2 regions of the Streptomyces sp. HP-A2021 genome follow, and region 1 is predicted to be linked to the other one. Evidence: predicted binding sites of a transcription regulator. Region 1 holds the regulator's gene; the other holds the start of a gene.
What was found. Region 1 encodes HrcA, which represses chaperone genes, less so after heat shock. Its sites were predicted from a motif close to TTNGCACTCNGNNNNNCNGAGTGCNAA; they were not measured.
Positions count from the first base shown of each region.

Region 2: a site for HrcA is predicted at 5,478-5,504, ahead of groL (chaperonin GroEL). Genes of this name have one in related genera too.

Region 1 covers NZ_CP094344.1:6,618,065-6,626,521, reverse strand. The annotation lists gene MQE23_RS29945 (S41 family peptidase) at 1-118, opposite strand, end outside; gene MQE23_RS29940 (hypothetical protein) at 164-721, opposite strand; gene MQE23_RS29935 (VOC family protein) at 771-1,163, opposite strand; gene MQE23_RS29930 (16S rRNA (uracil(1498)-N(3))-methyltransferase) at 1,182-1,922, opposite strand; gene MQE23_RS29925 (nitronate monooxygenase) at 1,919-2,995, opposite strand; gene dnaJ (molecular chaperone DnaJ) at 3,096-4,232, opposite strand; gene hrcA (heat-inducible transcriptional repressor HrcA) at 4,232-5,248, opposite strand; gene MQE23_RS29910 (MBL fold metallo-hydrolase) at 5,420-6,151, shown strand; gene MQE23_RS29905 (DUF3097 domain-containing protein) at 6,183-6,983, shown strand; gene hemW (radical SAM family heme chaperone HemW) at 7,198-8,430, opposite strand.
Region 2 covers NZ_CP094344.1:5,439,115-5,447,571, forward strand. The annotation lists gene otsB (trehalose-phosphatase) at 1-61, opposite strand, end outside; gene MQE23_RS24670 (trehalose-6-phosphate synthase) at 68-1,456, opposite strand; gene MQE23_RS24675 (glucosyl-3-phosphoglycerate synthase) at 1,530-2,474, opposite strand; SAM riboswitch class I at 2,630-2,785, shown strand; gene thrC (threonine synthase) at 2,804-4,090, shown strand; gene MQE23_RS24685 (ubiquitin-like small modifier protein 1) at 4,194-4,469, shown strand; gene MQE23_RS24690 (cold-shock protein) at 4,917-5,120, shown strand; gene groL (chaperonin GroEL) at 5,666-7,288, shown strand; gene MQE23_RS24700 (NADH:flavin oxidoreductase) at 7,469-8,457, shown strand, end outside.

The DNA of each region.
Region 1 (8,457 bases):
GCCAGGCCCGTCCGCCGTCGAGAGGAGCGAGCCACACGTCGTCCTCGGCGGTGAAGGCGACCAGGTCACCGTGCACGTGCGGGAAACGGAGGTAAGCAGGCGATGCGGACTGTGTCACCCGATCACCCTATGCAGGGAGGCCGTCGTACGGACAGGGTTCGGATCACTTGCCCTCGACAGGGCGGCAGTCCGGGTACCGGTCACACCAGATGGTCTGCGTGACGGTCACGGTGACGGTGGGGCCGGGCTGCCCGTTCGGGGGCCCGCCTCCGACGGGCGGCGGGCTGGTGGAGTTGCAGTCGCCGAGCCCGTCGACCTCGAACCACACCTTGCCGTCCACCTTGGCGGTGATGTTCCCGCGCACACAGGCGCCGTCCAGCGCGTGGGTGACCTTGCCGTCGACGGTGATGTCCTTCCCGTCCTCCGTCTCCCCCTCGCAGTCGACGGTGGCGACGGTCCTCTCACTCGCCGACGGCGACGGCTTCCCGCCCTGGCCGGAATCCCCGTAGGAGGCGGTGCACGTGAGCCAACGCACGCCGGCCTTCTGCCGGTTCAGCTCCTTGGTGACGGCCTCGTCGGTGGTGTACGCGACGGACGCGGAACTGATCCCGCCACCGGGTTCACACGCCACCACGCCGCCGACGGCAGCCACCGCGCAGGTCACCGCGACCGCCACCGTACGGTTGCGCGGCCCTCGCCGAATCCTCCTCAGTACCCCCATGGAGGGGAGCCTGCCACCGTCGGGGGCCGCGCGGTAGGGCGCAAAGGCGTCAGCCGCGCAGCAGCAACCACTCCTGCAGCTCGACCAAGTTGCCCTCGGGGTCCTTGAGGTGGGCGACGCGCAGGCGGTCGGTCAGGTGGGCCGGACCGTGGAGGATCGTGGCGCCGCGCATCGTGACCTCCTCGCAGTACGCGTCCAGGGCGTCGACGCGCAGGACGACCAGGGAGCGGTGGCCGTTCGCCGTGTCGCCCAACTCGTCCAGGACCTCGGCCATCATCGTGCGGTCCTGGAGGGCGATCCCCGCCGAGCCCACGGCGGGGCTGAACTTCTCGTACGGCCCGTCCGCCGCCCCCGACTGCGGCTTGAGGCCGAGGACCTCGCCGTAGAAGCGGTAGCAGGCGGCGAAGTCGGTCACGAGCAGTCGTACCTGTGCGAGTTCCACGGTGCCTCCGAGAAGGGTTCAGGTCCAGCGGCCGGTGCGAGCCAGGAGCACGGCCGTGGCCGCGGTCCCGGCAGTCGATGTGCGCAGCACACTGCGCCCGAGGCGATACGCCTTGCCCCCCGCTTGTGCGAACAGCGCCAACTCCTCCGGCGCCACGCCCCCTTCGGGCCCCACGACGAGCACGATCTCGCCGGACGACGGCAGTTCGGCCGTCGCCAGCGCCTCGTCCCCGCTCTCGTGCAGCACGGCGGCGAAGTCGGCACCGGCCAGCAGCGCCGCGACCTGCTTGGTCGTCGCCGCCTCCGCGACCTGCGGGAAGCGCACCCGGCGGGACTGCTTGCCCGCCTCCCGGGCCGTCGCCCGCCACTTGCCCAGCGCCTTCAGCCCGCGGTCGCCCTTCCACTGCGTGATGCAGCGCGCCGCCGCCCAGGGCACGATCGCGTCGACGCCGACCTCGGTCATCGTCTCGACGGCCAGCTCCCCGCGGTCGCCCTTGGGCAGCGCCTGGACGACGGTCACCCGCGGCTGCTCCGGCGGCTCCTCCGTCACCGGGTCCAGCCGGACGATCAGCCGGTCCTTGCCCTCGGTGTCGAGCACGACACCGTCCGCCCAGCGCCCGGCCCCGTCCGTGAGGACCACGTCCTCTCCGGGACGCAGCCGCTTCACGGAGACGGCGTGCCGTCCCTCCGGGCCGTCGAGGACATAGCGGCCGCCTCCGCCCGCGTCGAAGTGCTCGACCACGAACACCGGAGCTGTCATCGCACTCCGCCTCCGCCCGACAACGCTGTCCGCGCCGCGGCGAGTTCACCGGCCAGCACCTCCACGAGCTGCCCGGCGGGCAGCTCCCGCGCCATCCGGTGGCCCTGCCCGGCCCACAGCGCCATGCCCTGCGCGTCCCCCGCCTTGGCGGCGGCCTTGCGCAGCGGCGCGGTGAGGTGGTGGATCTCGGGATAGGCGGCGGGCGCGTACGGGCCGTGCTCGCGCAGGAAGCGGTTGACCAGGCCGCGCGCCGGGCGCCCGGAGAAGGCCCGGGTCAACTCCGTACGGACGAACAGGGGGTGGGTCAGCGCCTGCTTGTGCAGGGCGTTCGCGCCCGACTCGGCGGTGGCGAGGAACGCGGTGCCGAGCTGGGCCGCGCTCGCGCCCGCGGCGAGGACGGCGGCGATCTGGCCGCCGCGCATGATGCCGCCGGCGGCGATGATCGGGATGCTGACGGTCTCCCGGATCTGGGCGACCAGCGACAGCAGCCCGATGCCGCAGCCGTCCGTCTCGGGGAGGTCCCGGTGCGTGCCCTGGTGGCCGCCGGCCTCGACGCCCTGCGCGATGACCGCGTCCGCGCCCGCCCGCTCGACGGCCCGGGCCTCGTCCGGGGTGGTGGCGGTGACCAGGACGAAGGTGCCGACCCGGTGCAGGGCGTCGACGACCTCCCGGCTCGGTGCGCCGAAGTGGAACGACACCACCGGCACGGGGTTGTCGCGCAGGACCGCGAGCTTGGTCTCGTAGCCGTCGTCACGGCCGCTGTCGGGGTCGCCCAACTCGGCCTCGTACCAGGAGGCCTCGCCGGCCAGCTGGTGGGCGTAGACGTCGATGGCGGCGGGGTCGGCGTACTCCGGCTGCGGCATGAAGAGGTTCACGCCGAAGGGCCTGCCGGTGAGGCTCCTCAGCTGCTTGATCTCCTCGTACATCCCGTCGGCGGTCTTGTACCCGGCGGCGAGGAACCCGAGCCCGCCCGCCTCGCACACGGCGGCGGCGAGCTTCGGCACGGAGACGCCGCCCGCCATGGGGGCCTGCACGATCGGGTGGGGGAAGAGATCGGTCAGCGCGGAGGACATGACCGCATGTTGTCACGTCCTCCGGACTACTCCGAAACCGGCCTGCCGTGTGGCATAGACCAGAGGAAAAGCCACCCGCAGGCCCCCTGGGGAGCCGGCGTCACCGCCCGTTGAACGCGTCCTTCAACCGCGAGAACAGCCCTTGCTGCCCCGGCTGGAACTGACCCGTGGGCCGTTCCTCGCCGCGCAGTTTGGCCAGCTCGCGGAGCAGGCGCTCCTGCTCGACGTCCAGCTTGTTCGGGGTCTGGACCTCGACGTGGACGATGAGGTCGCCGCGTCCGCCGCCCCGCAGGTGTGTGACTCCGCGGCCGTGCAGCGGGATCGACTGGCCGGACTGGGTGCCCGGGCGGATGTCGACCTCCTCCAGGCCGTCCAGCGTCTCCAGCGGCACCTTCGTGCCGAGGGCGGCCGCCGTCATCGGCAGCGTGACCGTGCAGTGCAGGTCGTCGCCGCGCCGCTGGAACTGCGAGTGCGGCAGTTCGTGGATCTCGACGTACAGGTCGCCCGCGGGACCGCCGCCGGGCCCGACCTCGCCCTCACCGGCGAGCTGGATCCGCGTGCCGTTGTCGACACCGGCCGGGATCTTGACCGTGAGCGTACGGCGCGACCGCACGCGCCCGTCACCCGCGCACTCCGGGCACGGCGTGGGCACCACGGTGCCGAAGCCCTGGCACTGCGGGCAGGGCCGCGAGGTCATGACCTGGCCGAGGAAGGACCGCGTGACCTGGGACACCTCACCGCGACCGCGGCACATGTCGCACGTCTGGGCGGAGGTCCCCGGCGCCGCGCCCTCACCGTTACAGGTGTTGCAGACGACCGCCGTGTCGACCTGGATGTCCTTCGTCGTGCCGAAGGCCGCCTCGTCGAGCTCCACCTCGATGCGGATCATCGCGTCCTGGCCGCGGCGGGTGCGCGAGCGCGGACCGCGCTGCGACGCCGTGCCGAAGAACGCGTCCATGATGTCGGAGAAGTTCCCGAAGCCGCCGGCCCCGAAGCCGCCCGCGCCGCCGCCCCCGGCCTGCGAGAGCGGGTCGCCGCCGAGGTCGTAGACCTGCTTCTTCTGCGGGTCCGACAACACCTCGTAGGCGGCGTTGATCTCCTTGAACCGCTCCTGGGTCTTCGGATCGGGGTTGACGTCCGGGTGCAGCTCGCGCGCGAGCCGCCGGAAGGCCTTCTTGATCTCTTCCTGCGACGCGTCGCGGCGCACGCCGAGTACGGCGTAGTAGTCCGTGGCCACTACGACTCCGCCAGGATCTGTCCGACGTACCGTGCCACTGCGCGTACCGCTCCCATCGTTCCCGGGTAGTCCATGCGGGTCGGTCCGACCACGCCGAGCTTGGCGACAGCCTCGCCGCCCGAACCGTAGCCGACCGACACGACGGACGTGGAGTTGAGTCCTTCGTGGGCGTTCTCATGACCGATACGTACGGTCACGCCCGGATCCTTCGCCTCGCCGAGCAGCTTGAGGAGCACGACCTGCTCCTCCAGCGCCTCCAGCACCGGCCGGATCGTGAGGGGAAAGTCGTGCCCGAAGCGGGTCAGGTTGGCGGTGCCGCCGATCATCAGCCGCTCCTCGTTCTCCTCGACGAGCGTCTCCAGAAGTGTGGAGAGCACCGTGGAGACCGTACCCCGGTCCTCGTGCTCGAACGCCTCCGGCAGATCCTCCACCAGACTCGGCACATCCGCGAAACGGCGGTTCGCCACCCGGCTGTTGAGCCGCGCGCGCAGATCCGCGAGCGAGGCCTCGCCGAAGGGCGCCGGGCAGTCGACCACGCGCTGCTCGACCCGCCCGGTGTCCGTGATCAGCACGAGCATCAGCCGCGCGGGCGCGAGAGCGAGCAGCTCCACGTGGCGCACGGTCGAGCGGGTCAGCGACGGGTACTGCACGACGGCGACCTGGCGCGTGAGCTGGGCCAGCAGCCGCACCGTACGCGCCACGACGTCGTCGAGGTCGACGGCTCCCTCGAGGAAGTTCTGGATCGCGCGCCGCTCGGGCGCGGTCATCGGCTTGACCCCGGCCAGCTTGTCCACGAACAGCCGGTAGCCCTTGTCGGTGGGGATGCGCCCGGCGCTGGTGTGCGGCTGGGCGATGTACCCCTCGTCCTCCAGGGCTGCCATGTCGTTGCGGACGGTGGCCGGCGAGACGCCGAGGTTGTGCCGCTCGGTGAGGGCCTTGGAGCCCACCGGCTCCTCGGTGCCGACGTAGTCCTGGACGATGGCGCGCAGCACCTGAAGCCTGCGTTCACTGAGCATTCGCGCACACCTCCAGAAGTCGTCCGCCTGGTGTCCTGCCTGTGAGGCCTGGCACTCTGCGCGTGCGAGTGCCAGCATTCCCCGCCCAGTGTACGGCGGTGAGGTACACCCCCGGCAAGGCTGGTCGCGTGCTGTCGTGCCCAGGGCGGCGGTCACCGCTAGCGTCGCCGTATGACGGTGACTTGGGAAGAGCTCGGATGGGAACGCGTGGCCGCCGGGGTGGGGCGGTGCCGGCTCCCGGTGTGGGACTGCACGGCGGGGCTGGTCGCCGGTGAGGGCGCGGTCCTCATGATCGACGCGGGGTCGAGCCCGGCCGAGGGCGCGCGGTTGCGCGAGCAGGCGCGGTCGCTCACCGGTCACCGTGTGACGCATCTCGCGCTGACCCATCCCCACTTCGACCATGTCTTCGGGGTGGCGGAGTTCACGGACGCGGAGGTGTTCGGCGCGGTGGGCGTGGACGCGGTGCTGACGCGCGTCCGGGACCGCGAGGAGCTGCGCGCCGACGCGGTGCGAGGCGGCCTGGCGGAGACCACCGCGCAGGAGGCGGCGGACCGGCTGGTCGCGCCCCGCCACCTGGTCTCCGGCGAGTGGACCCTCGACCTGGGCGGCGGGCGCCAGGTGCTGCTGGCCAACGTGGGCCCCGGGCACACCGCGCACGACCTGGCGGTGCTGGTGCCGGGGGATCCGGAGGTGGTGTTCTGCGGCGACCTGGTCGAGGAGTCCGGCGAGCCGCAGGCGGGCCCCGACGCCGTGCCGTCGCACTGGCCGGCCGCCCTGGACCGGCTGCTCGACCTGGGCGGCGAGGACGCGCTGTACGTGCCCGGTCACGGAGCGGTGGTGGACGCGGCGTTCGTGCGCGCCCAGCGCGACGCGCTGGCGGCGCATTTCGGCGTGTCGCGGTGATCGCCGTACGCCTTCTCCTATCGTCATTCGAATGCGCCAGTACTCTCCGGACCTGACCCCGCCGTGGAAGAAGCCGAAGCCGGTGCCCGAGGTTCCGGCGGAGCCGGGCCTGGTGGTCGAGGAGGCCGGGACCGGTTTCTGCGGTGCGGTGATCCGCTGCGAGGCGGGCACGGTGACCCTGGAGGACCGCTTCGGCAAGCACCGGGTGTTCCCCCTGGAGCCGCGCGGCTTCCTCCTGGAGGGCAGGGTCGTGACGCTGGTGCGCCCCTCGCCCGCCGGCCCCGCACGTCCCACCCGTACGGCGTCCGGTTCGGTGGCCGTCCCCGGCGCCCGCGCCCGCGTGGCCCGCGCCGGGCGCATCTACGTCGAGGGCCGGCACGACGCCGAGCTGGTCGAGAAGGTCTGGGGCGACGACCTGCGCATCGAGGGCGTGGTAGTGGAGTATCTGGAGGGCGTCGACGACCTGCCGTCGATCGTCGCCGACTTCGCCCCCGGCGCGGACGCGCGGCTGGGCGTCCTGGTGGACCACCTGGTGCCGGGCAGCAAGGAGTGGCGTATCGCCGAGTCGGTGACGAGCGAGCACGCCCTGGTCGTGGGCCACCCCTACATCGACATCTGGGAAGCGGTGAAACCGTCGTCCCTGGGCATCGAGGCATGGCCCCGGATCCCGCGCGGCCAGGACTGGAAGACGGGGGTGTGCAGCGCGCTGGGCTGGCCGGAGAACACGGGCGCGGCCTGGCAGCGGATCCTGTCGGCCGTACGGTCGTACAAGGACCTGGAGCCGGCCCTGCTGGGCAGGGTCGAGGAACTGATCGACTTCGTGACGGCCTAGCTGCGGGCATGCGTGCCTCCCCCAGTGCCTTAAGGGCCTGGGAGGTGCCCCCAGGGCGGCACGGGTGGGCGCAGCGGCACCCCGCTCCGCCGGGCTGCTGCATGCCGCTTAGCTGCGGGCAGTCGTGCCGCTGGGGCGGCACGGGTCGGCGCAGCGGCACCCCGCTCCGCCGGGCTGCGCAACGCCCCGGCCCCAGCACCGACGCCGCAGCACCTCAGTCCACGAGGTCCCGAACCACCGCATCCGCCAGCAACCGCCCGCGCAACGTCAGCACGGCACGCCCCTCCTCGTACGGACCGGCATCCAAAAGCCCGTCCGACAACGCCCGCCGCGACGCCGCAAGCCCCTCCTCCCGCAGCAACGACAACGGCACACCTTCCCGCAACCGCAGCTCCAGCAGGATCCGCTCGACCCGCCGGTCCTCCTCCGACAGCACCTCACGCCCGGCCCCCGGCGACCGCCCCGCCGCCAGCGCCCCCGCATACGCCCCGGGATGCTTCACGTTCCACCACCGCACCCCACCCACGTGACTGTGCGCGCCCGGCCCGGCCCCCCACCAGTCGGCCCCCCGCCAGTACAGCTCGTTGTGCAGGCACCGCCCCGCCTCCGAGGTCGCCCAGTTCGACACCTCGTACCACTCGAAGCCCGCGCCCGAGAGGACCTCGTCCGCGATCAGGTACCGGTCGGCATGCACGTCGTCGTCGGTCATCGGCACCTCGCCCCGGCGGATCCGACGCGCCAGCTGCGTCCCCTCCTCGACGATCAGGGCGTACGCGCTGACATGGTCCGGCCCAGCCCCCAGCACCGCGTCCAGCGAGGCCCGCCAGTCGTCGTCGGACTCCCCGGGCGTGCCGTAGATCAGGTCGAGATTCACATGCTCGAACCCGGCCGCCCGGGCCTCCGCGACGCACGCCTCCGGCCGCCCCGGCGTGTGCGTGCGGTCCAGCACCTTCAGCACATGCTGCCGCGCACTCTGCATCCCGAAGGAGATCCGGTTGAAGCCCCCCTCACGCAGGGCCGCCAGATACGCCGGATCCACCGACTCCGGGTTCGCCTCGGTCGTGACCTCGGCGTCCTCCGCCAGCCCGAACTCGTCACGGACGGCTGCGAGCATCCGCACCAGGTCACCGGCGTCGAGCAGGGTGGGCGTACCCCCGCCCACGAACACCGTACGAACGGGCCGGGGGTCGTCCCCCAGCACCTTCCGCGCCAGCCGGACCTCGTCGACCAGCGTCTCGGCATAGTTGTCGCGCGAGGCCAGCACGCCACCGGTGCCGCGCAGCTCGGTCGCCGTGTAGGTGTTGAAGTCGCAGTAGCCGCAGCGGGTCGCGCAGTACGGAACGTGCAGGTAGAACCCGAGCGGACGGTCGGCGGCCCCGGCGAGCGCGGATGCGGGCAGCGCGCCGTCGTCGGGGACGGGCTCACCGTCGGGGAGTGCGGAAGGCATGTCCTCCATTGTCCAGCACCCGGGCGG
Region 2 (8,457 bases), 1.2 Mb from region 1:
GGCCCTCCTGCCCGGCCTTAGTGGCGGGTGCCGGCAGCGGGGAGTCCGTGGGACCGGTCATCGGCGGTCAGCCCCTCAACGCGTCGAGCTGGTCCAGGAACCACTGCGCCGGAGGCAGCGCGGTCGCCGCCGCTGCCAGCCGCTTGCTGCGCTCGGCGCGCTCCTCCGGGCGCATCGACAGCGCCTCGTGCAGGGCCGTAGCCGTCCCCGTCACGTCGTACGGGTTCACCACGATCGCGTCCTCGCCCAGCTCCTCGAACGCCCCGGCCTCCCGGGACAGCACCAGGGCGCAGCCCGCGTCGGAGACGACCGGGACCTCCTTGGCGACGAGGTTCATGCCGTCCCGGATGGGGTTGACGAGCGCCACGTCGGCCAGCCGGTACGCGGCCAGGGAGCGGGCGAAGTCGTCCTTGAGGTTGAGGACGACCGGGGTCCACCCCGGCGTCCCGTACTCGGCGTTGATCTCCTCCGAGACCCGCCGCACCTCGGCCGTGTAGTCCCGGTAGACCGCGAGGTCCTGCCGCGAGGGATACGCGAAGGCCACGTGCACCACGCGCTCGCGCCACTCGGCGTGGGTCTGAAGCAGCCGTCGGTAGGCCAGCAGGCCGCGCACGATGTTCTTCGACAGCTCCGTGCGGTCGACCCGGACGATGGTGCGGCGGCCCTCGCCGATCTCCTCCCGGAGCGCGGCCATCCGCTCCTCGACGTCCTGCTCGTGCGACCGCTTGCGCAGGAAGTCAGCGTCGGCCCCGAGCCCGTGCACGCCGATCCGCGTGCCGCCGAGCCCGCCGGCGAACTGCTCGGCGCACGCGGTGAACGCGTCCGCCCAGCGCTGCGTGAGGAAGCCCAGCCGGTCCGCGCCCAGCATGCCGCGCAGCACCTGCCCGGCCACGTCGTCCGGCAGCATCCGGAAGTACTCGGGCGGCGCCCACGGCGTGTGCGAGAAGTGGCCGATCCTGAGGTCCGGCCGCAGCTCACGGAGCATGCCCGGCACCAGCGTCAGGTGGTAGTCCTGCACCACCACCGCCGCGCCCTGCGCCGCCTCCTCGGCCAGCGCCTCGGCGAACGCCCGGTTGTACGTCTCGTACGACGTCCACTGGCGCCGGAACTCGTCGTCGAAGACCGGCTCCAGCGGCGTCTGGTAGATCATGTGATGCACGAACCACAGCACCGAGTTCGCGATGCCGTTGTACGCGTCGGCGTGCACGTCGGCAGGGATGTCCAGCATCCGCACGCCGTCCTCGCCGACGCCCCGCCGGACCGCCTCGCGGTCACCGTCGGACAGCGCGGAGCACACCCACAGCGCGTCCGCGTCCGAGCCGATCGCGGACAGGCCCGAGACCAGCCCGCCGCCGCCGCGCTTGGCGTTCAGCGAACCGTCCTCACCCACCGCGTACGAGACCGGACCGCGGTTGGAGGCGACCAGCACCTGTGCAGCACCGTACGTCGAAGCCATACGCCTCAACCTAGCCCGGCCCGGAAACGCTCAAACGTACGGCCCTGCCCCACCCGGCCGAAAACGGCCCCGGTCACGCCGCCTTCCGAGCCTGGTACTCGGCGATCTCCACCATGGGCGGACGCTCCTCGGTGTCCACGGAGTACGTGCGCGGCTCGAAGCCGTCACCGCCCCGCTCGAACTGTGTCAGGGACGGCCGGATCAGATGCCCGCGGGCCAGCCGCAGCTGGGCCGTGCGGTAGATCGCGGCGGCCATCCGGCCCAGCGCCTGCCCGTCCTGGTGCCGGTGCTTGCGCACCCCGACATCCACCTGGGCGAGGGCGTCGAGGCCCACCAGGTGCAGCGCGTCGACCAGCATGCCCAGCTCGACGCCGTACCCGACGGGGAACGGCAGCTGCTCCAGCAGCGAGCGGCGGGCCGCGTACTCGCCGCCGAGCGGCTGCACGAACCCGGCCAGCTGCGGCCAGTGCATGTTGAGCAGCGGGCGGGCCATCAGCTCCGTGACCCGGCCGCCCTGCCCGGCGGCGCCGCCGAGCGGACGGTCGTACATGCCCTTCACCAGGGCGACGTCCGGGTCGGTGAGCAGCGGGCCCACGATCCCGGAGACGAACTCGGACGAGAAGTCCTTCAGGTCCGCGTCGATGAAGCAGACGATGTCCCCGCCGGTGACCAGCAGGGAGCGCCACAGCACCTCGCCCTTGCCGGGCACGGCCGGGATCCGCGGGATGATCTCGTCGCGGTGCACCACCGTCGCGCCCGCGGCGGCGGCCACCTCCGACGTGCGGTCGGTGGACCCCGAGTCGACGACGACGAGCTCGTCGACGAGCGGCACCTGCCGCATCAGGTCGTGACGGATGATCGCGGCGATGTCACCGACCGTCTCCTCCTCGTTGAGCGCGGGCAGCACCACACTCACCGTCTGGCCCGTGCGCTGCTTGGCGGCCAGGATCTGGTGGAGCGGACGATCGGTCGCTGACCAGGACCGGGTGCTCAGCCAGCGCTCGACTTCTTCCAGCACCGTGGCGGCTCCTCTGCGTACTCTCGGCGGGACGGACTGTGACCCATCTCGCGGTTCGGACGACTATCTCAACTGTCCTGGTCGTCGGTTACAGTCTTGAACAACGCGGATGACCATCGCATGTCCGGGGTCAACCGTTGTTTACAACCGAATACAGCTCATCCAGAGGGGCAGAGGGATACGGCCCGATGAAGCCCCGGCAACCCTCCAGCCGATACTCGTAGGTCACTGTCGACCGCTCCGCGAGGCTCCCGGCTCGGGAAGGTGCCAAATCCGTCTCACGGCGAGATGCGTCGTGAGGAAGATGAGGAGAAAGGGCCTCGCCTCACATGGCTGTGCAGACTGTTGCAAGCACCACTGACTCCACCGTAGACCTCGGCCCCGCCGCCGCCCTGAGCTGCCGCGAGTGCGGTCACCGCGTACCCCTCGGCCCGGTCTTCGCGTGCGAGGAGTGTTTCGGCCCGCTGGAGATCGCCTACGACTTCTCGGCCTACGACACCGAGGAACTCCGCAAGCGGATCGAAGCGGGACCCGCGAACATCTGGCGCTACGCCCCGCTGCTGCCGGTCCCGGCCGACGTGGCGACCAAGCCGAACATCAACCCGGGCTGGACCCAGCTCGTCAAGGCCGACAACCTCGCGCGCGAGCTGGGCGTCGAGGCGGGCAAGCTCTTCATCAAGGACGACTCCGGCAACCCGACGCACTCCTTCAAGGACCGGGTCGTCGCCCAGGCCCTGGAGGCCGCCCGCGCCTTCGGCTTCACCACGCTGTCCTGCTCCTCCACCGGCAACCTCGCCGGCGCCGTGGGTGCCGCGGCGGCCCGCGCCGGCTTCCGCTCCTGCGTGTTCATCCCGCACGACCTGGAGCAGGGCAAGGTCGTCATGGCCGCGGTCTACGGCGGTGAGCTCGTCGGCATCGAGGGCAACTACGACGACGTGAACCGCTTCTGCTCCGAGCTGATCGGCGACCCGGCCGGCGAGGGCTGGGGCTTCGTCAACGTCAACCTGCGGCCGTACTACGCGGAGGGTTCCAAGACCCTCGCGTACGAGATCTGCGAGCAGCTCGGCTGGCAGCTGCCGGACCAGATCGTGGTGCCGATCGCCTCCGGCTCGCAGCTCACGAAGATCGACAAGGGCCTGCAGGAGCTGATCAAGCTCGGGCTGGTCGAGGACAAGCCGTACAAGATCTTCGGCGCGCAGGCCGAGGGCTGCTCTCCGGTGTCGACGGCGTTCAAGGCCGGCCACGACGTCGTACGTCCCCAGAAGCCGGACACGATCGCCAAGTCGCTGGCGATCGGCAACCCGGCGGACGGGCCGTACGTGCTCGACATCGCGCGTCGCACGGGCGGTGCGGTGGAGGACGTCAACGACGAGCAGGTCGTCGACGCGATCAAGATCCTCGCCCGGACCGAGGGCATCTTCGCGGAGACCGCCGGTGGGGTGACCGTGGGCGTGGCGAAGAAGCTGGTCGAGAACGGGGTGCTCGACCCGGCGAAGACGACCGTGGTGCTGAACACGGGGGATGGTCTGAAGACGCTGGATGCGGTGGCCGGGACCGGGCTTACTGCGACCATTCGTCCCAACCTGGATTCGTTCCGGGAAGCCGGTCTCGTCTGACCGTCGTTCGCTGCGGGCCGGTGGGGGCTGGTCGCGCAGTTCCCCGCGCCCCTGAGGGCGCGCCCCAGCCGTAGCTTCAATCAAAACCGGAGGTCACACCCCGATGAGCGTCACCGTTCGCATCCCCACCATCCTGCGTACCTACACCGGCGGCCAGGCCGAGGTCGCCGCCGAGGGGGCGACCCTCGGCGAGGTCATCGCCGATCTGGAGAAGAACCACACCGGGATCGCCGCCCGGGTGCTGGACGACCAGGGCAAGCTGCGCCGGTTCGTCAACGTGTACGTCAACGACGACGACGTGCGGTTCGAGCAGGGTCTGGAGACGGCGACGCCGGACGGTGCCGGAGTGTCGATCATCCCCGCCGTCGCGGGTGGCTGAACCGGTCGACCGGCTTGATTATTACCTTCGGTAACGGCGGTTACTGAGAGTTCATCGAATTGCCCCCTCCGTGAGAGAAGCGGAGGGGGCAATTCTGTGTGATTGAGCGCGGTACAGTTGGGGAACGCAGCGCCGATCTCCTGATCGGGAGCCCTGAATTCCTGCCGCGCGCCCGACAAGATGTAGCCAAAGTGTGTGTATCTTTCGCGGCTTTTGTTCCTTTTGTGTGGCCCGACTTGCCCTGAAGTCTGGCGAATTCTCCCTACATTCCGGACCCTGCGCGTCCAGAATTCTCGTCCGATTGACCTGTTGCAGACGGCAGTTGGACAGATACATTCAGCCGCGGTCGACGCGTTCCGGCGCACGCCCCCAACCGTGGGGGGTGAGGTCTGACCCGGGTCCGCGAAGTGTGGATCTGTGCAAGGGCCAGTAATAGGGGAGTTAGGCATGGCTCAGGGCACCGTCAAGTGGTTCAACGCGGAGAAGGGGTACGGCTTCATCGCGGTCGACGGTGGTGCGGATGTTTTCGTCCACTACAGCGCGATCCAGATGGACGGCTACCGCACCCTGGAGGAGGGCCAGCGGGTCGAGTTCGAGATCTCGCAGGGCCAGAAGGGACCGCAGGCCGACATGGTTCGCGTCTCTGCCTGAACGCGCACCACGACCAAGCGCAAGCGACCGGTCTTCTCTGAAGGGCCCGCACCCCCTGGGGTGCGGGCCCTTCGGCCTGCTTGGGGGGGGGCGGCGGCCGGGGTGGCGGGCGCGCTGGGCGACCGCTCGTCGAAACCCGCCGCGCCCGAAGGTGCTTCGGGGTCCGCCTTGGTGCGGAGGGCGCGGGTTCGCGCTCCGGACCCGCTCGCGTCGGCGGTCTCGTCTCGCCGTCGCGGGCCGGGGGCCAGGCTTTTCTCTGCTCGCGCGATCCGTCGTGGCGCTGCCCGTGGCCTGCGGGCCGAGCCGGATGCGCCCCGTTCGCCCGGGGCTGAGAGCCCGCCCGAACCGTGGGAGTCGCTTGCACTCGCCATGCCCGAGTGCTAATCATTGCGTTAGCACTCTGAAGGTGAGAGTGACAACGTAAGGACCGGGTCGGTGAGGCCCGCAGGCCGGGTGGGAAGGAACCACGAGGCCGGCGAGCCGTCCGTCGCGGGCGCGGGCGCGGTCCGAAGTAATCACCCCCAGTCCTGGAGGGACCACTTCACATGGCCAAGATCATCGCGTTCGACGAGGAGGCGCGGCGCGGCCTCGAGCGCGGCATGAACCAGCTCGCGGACGCCGTCAAGGTGACGCTCGGCCCCAAGGGCCGCAACGTCGTCCTCGAGAAGAAGTGGGGCGCCCCCACGATCACCAACGATGGTGTGTCCATCGCCAAGGAGATCGAACTCGAGGACCCGTACGAGAAGATCGGCGCCGAGCTGGTCAAGGAAGTCGCCAAGAAGACGGACGACGTCGCCGGTGACGGTACGACCACCGCGACCGTTCTCGCCCAGGCCCTGGTCAAGGAAGGCCTGCGCAACGTAGCCGCCGGTGCCAACCCGATGGCCCTGAAGCGCGGTATCGAGCGCGCCGTCGAGGCCGTCTCCGCCGCCCTGCTGGAGCAGGCGAAGGACGTCGAGACCAAGGAGCAGATCGCCTCCACGGCCTCCATCTCCGCCGCCGACACCCAGATCGGCGAGCTCATCGCCGAGGCCATGGACAAGGTCGGCAAGGAAGGCGTCATCACCGTCGAGGAGTCCCAGACCTTCGGTCTGGAGCTGGAGCTCACCGAGGGTATGCGCTTCGACAAGGGCTACATCTCGGCGTACTTCGCCACCGACATGGAGCGTATGGAGGCCGTCCTCGACGACCCGTACATCCTGATCGCCAACTCGAAGATCAGCAACGTCAAGGACCTGCTGCCGCTCCTCGAGAAGGTCATGCAGTCCGGCAAGCCGCTGCTGATCATCGCCGAGGACGTCGAGGGCGAGGCCCTGTCGACCCTGGTCGTCAACAAGATCCGCGGCACCTTCAAGTCCGTCGCCGTCAAGGCCCCGGGCTTCGGCGACCGCCGCAAGGCGATGCTGCAGGACATCGGCATCCTCACCGGCGGCGAGGTGATCTCCGAGGAGGTCGGCCTCAAGCTGGAGAACGCCACGATCGACCTCCTGGGCAAGGCCCGCAAGGTCGTCATCACCAAGGACGAGACCACCATCGTCGACGGTGCCGGCTCCGCCGAGCAGGTCCAGGGCCGGGTCAACCAGATCCGCGCCGAGATCGAGAACAGCGACTCGGACTACGACCGCGAGAAGCTGCAGGAGCGCCTGGCGAAGCTCGCCGGTGGTGTCGCGGTCATCAAGGCCGGTGCCGCCACCGAGGTGGAGCTCAAGGAGCGCAAGCACCGCATCGAGGACGCCGTGCGCAACGCCAAGGCGGCCGTCGAGGAGGGCATCGTCGCCGGTGGTGGCGTGGCCCTGCTGCAGGCCTCCCAGGTCTTCGAGAAGCTGGAGCTCGAGGGTGACGAGGCGACCGGCGCCAACGCCGTGAAGCTCGCCCTGGAGGCCCCGCTGAAGCAGATCGCCGTCAACGGTGGTCTCGAGGGCGGCGTCGTCGTGGAGAAGGTCCGCAACCTCCAGGTCGGCCACGGCCTGAACGCCGCGACCGGTGAGTACGTCGACATGATCGCCGAGGGCATCATCGACCCGGCGAAGGTGACCCGTTCCGCGCTGCAGAACGCCGCCTCCATCGCCGCGCTGTTCCTCACCACCGAGGCCGTCATCGCCGACAAGCCGGAGAAGGCCGCCGCGCCCGCCGGCGGCGGCATGCCGGGCGGTGACATGGACTTCTGATCGACCTGGTCGATCAACGTCCTTGCCGAGGGCGGCACTCCCTGTTCCGACAGGGAGTGCCGCCCTCGGGCGTGTCCTGGATCACAGCGCGGACGGGATGGGGTGGGCGGGGCCGGATAGTTGGACAGTACGTCCTATGCGTATGCACATACTGTCCGGTATCCGAAGAGGAGCCCCCACGTGACCGTCGACGCCTCCGTCGCCTCCCGCGCCGCCGAAATCCTGTCCCGGCCCGTATCGCTGGGCGGGCTGACCGTCCCGAACCGGATCGCGATGGCGCCGATGACCCGCATGTTCTCCCCGGGCGGTGTTCCCGGCGACGACGTCGTCTCGTACTACTCCCGCCGCGCCGCCGCCGGTGTCGGCCTGATCGTCACCGAGGGCACCTACGTCGGCCACGAGTCGGCCGGGCAGAGCGACCGCGTGCCGCGGTTCCACGGCGAGGAGCAGCTCGCGGGCTGGGCGAAGGTGGCCGAGGCGGTGCACGCCGCGGGCGGCACGATCGTGCCGCAGCTGTGGCACATCGGCATGGTCCGCAACCAGGGCGAGCCGCCGGTCGCGGACGCCCCGGCCGTCGGCCCCTCCGGCCTGCGCATCGGCGCCGCCGAGCCCACCGGCAAGGCCATGACCCAGGCCGACATCGACGCCGTCATCGGCGCGTTCGCCGAGGCCGCGGCCGCCGCCGAGCGCATCGGCTTCGACGGCGTGGAGCTCCACGGCGCCCACGGCTACCTGCTCGACCAGTTCCTCTGGGAGGGCACCAACCGCCGCACCGACGCCTACGGCGGCGACCCGGTCGCCCGTGCCGCGTTCTCGGCGGAGATCGTCGCGGCCGTCCGCGAGACCGTCTCGGCCGACTTCCCCGTCATCTTCCGCTACTCGCAGTGGAAGCAGGACGCCTACGACGCCCGCCTCGCCGAGACGCCCGAGGAGCTGGAGGCCATCCTGACCCCGCTCGCCGCGGCCGGGGTGGACGCCTTCCACGCCTCCACCCGCCGCTACTGGCTGCCCGAGTTCGACGACTCCGACCTCAACCTGGCCGGCTGGACCAAGAAGCTCACCGGCAAGCCCGCCATCACCGTCGGCTCGGTCGGTCTGAACGGCGACTTCATCAAGGCCTTCCAGGGCGAGGGTGCCGAGATCGGCGACCTCGACAACCTCCTGGACCG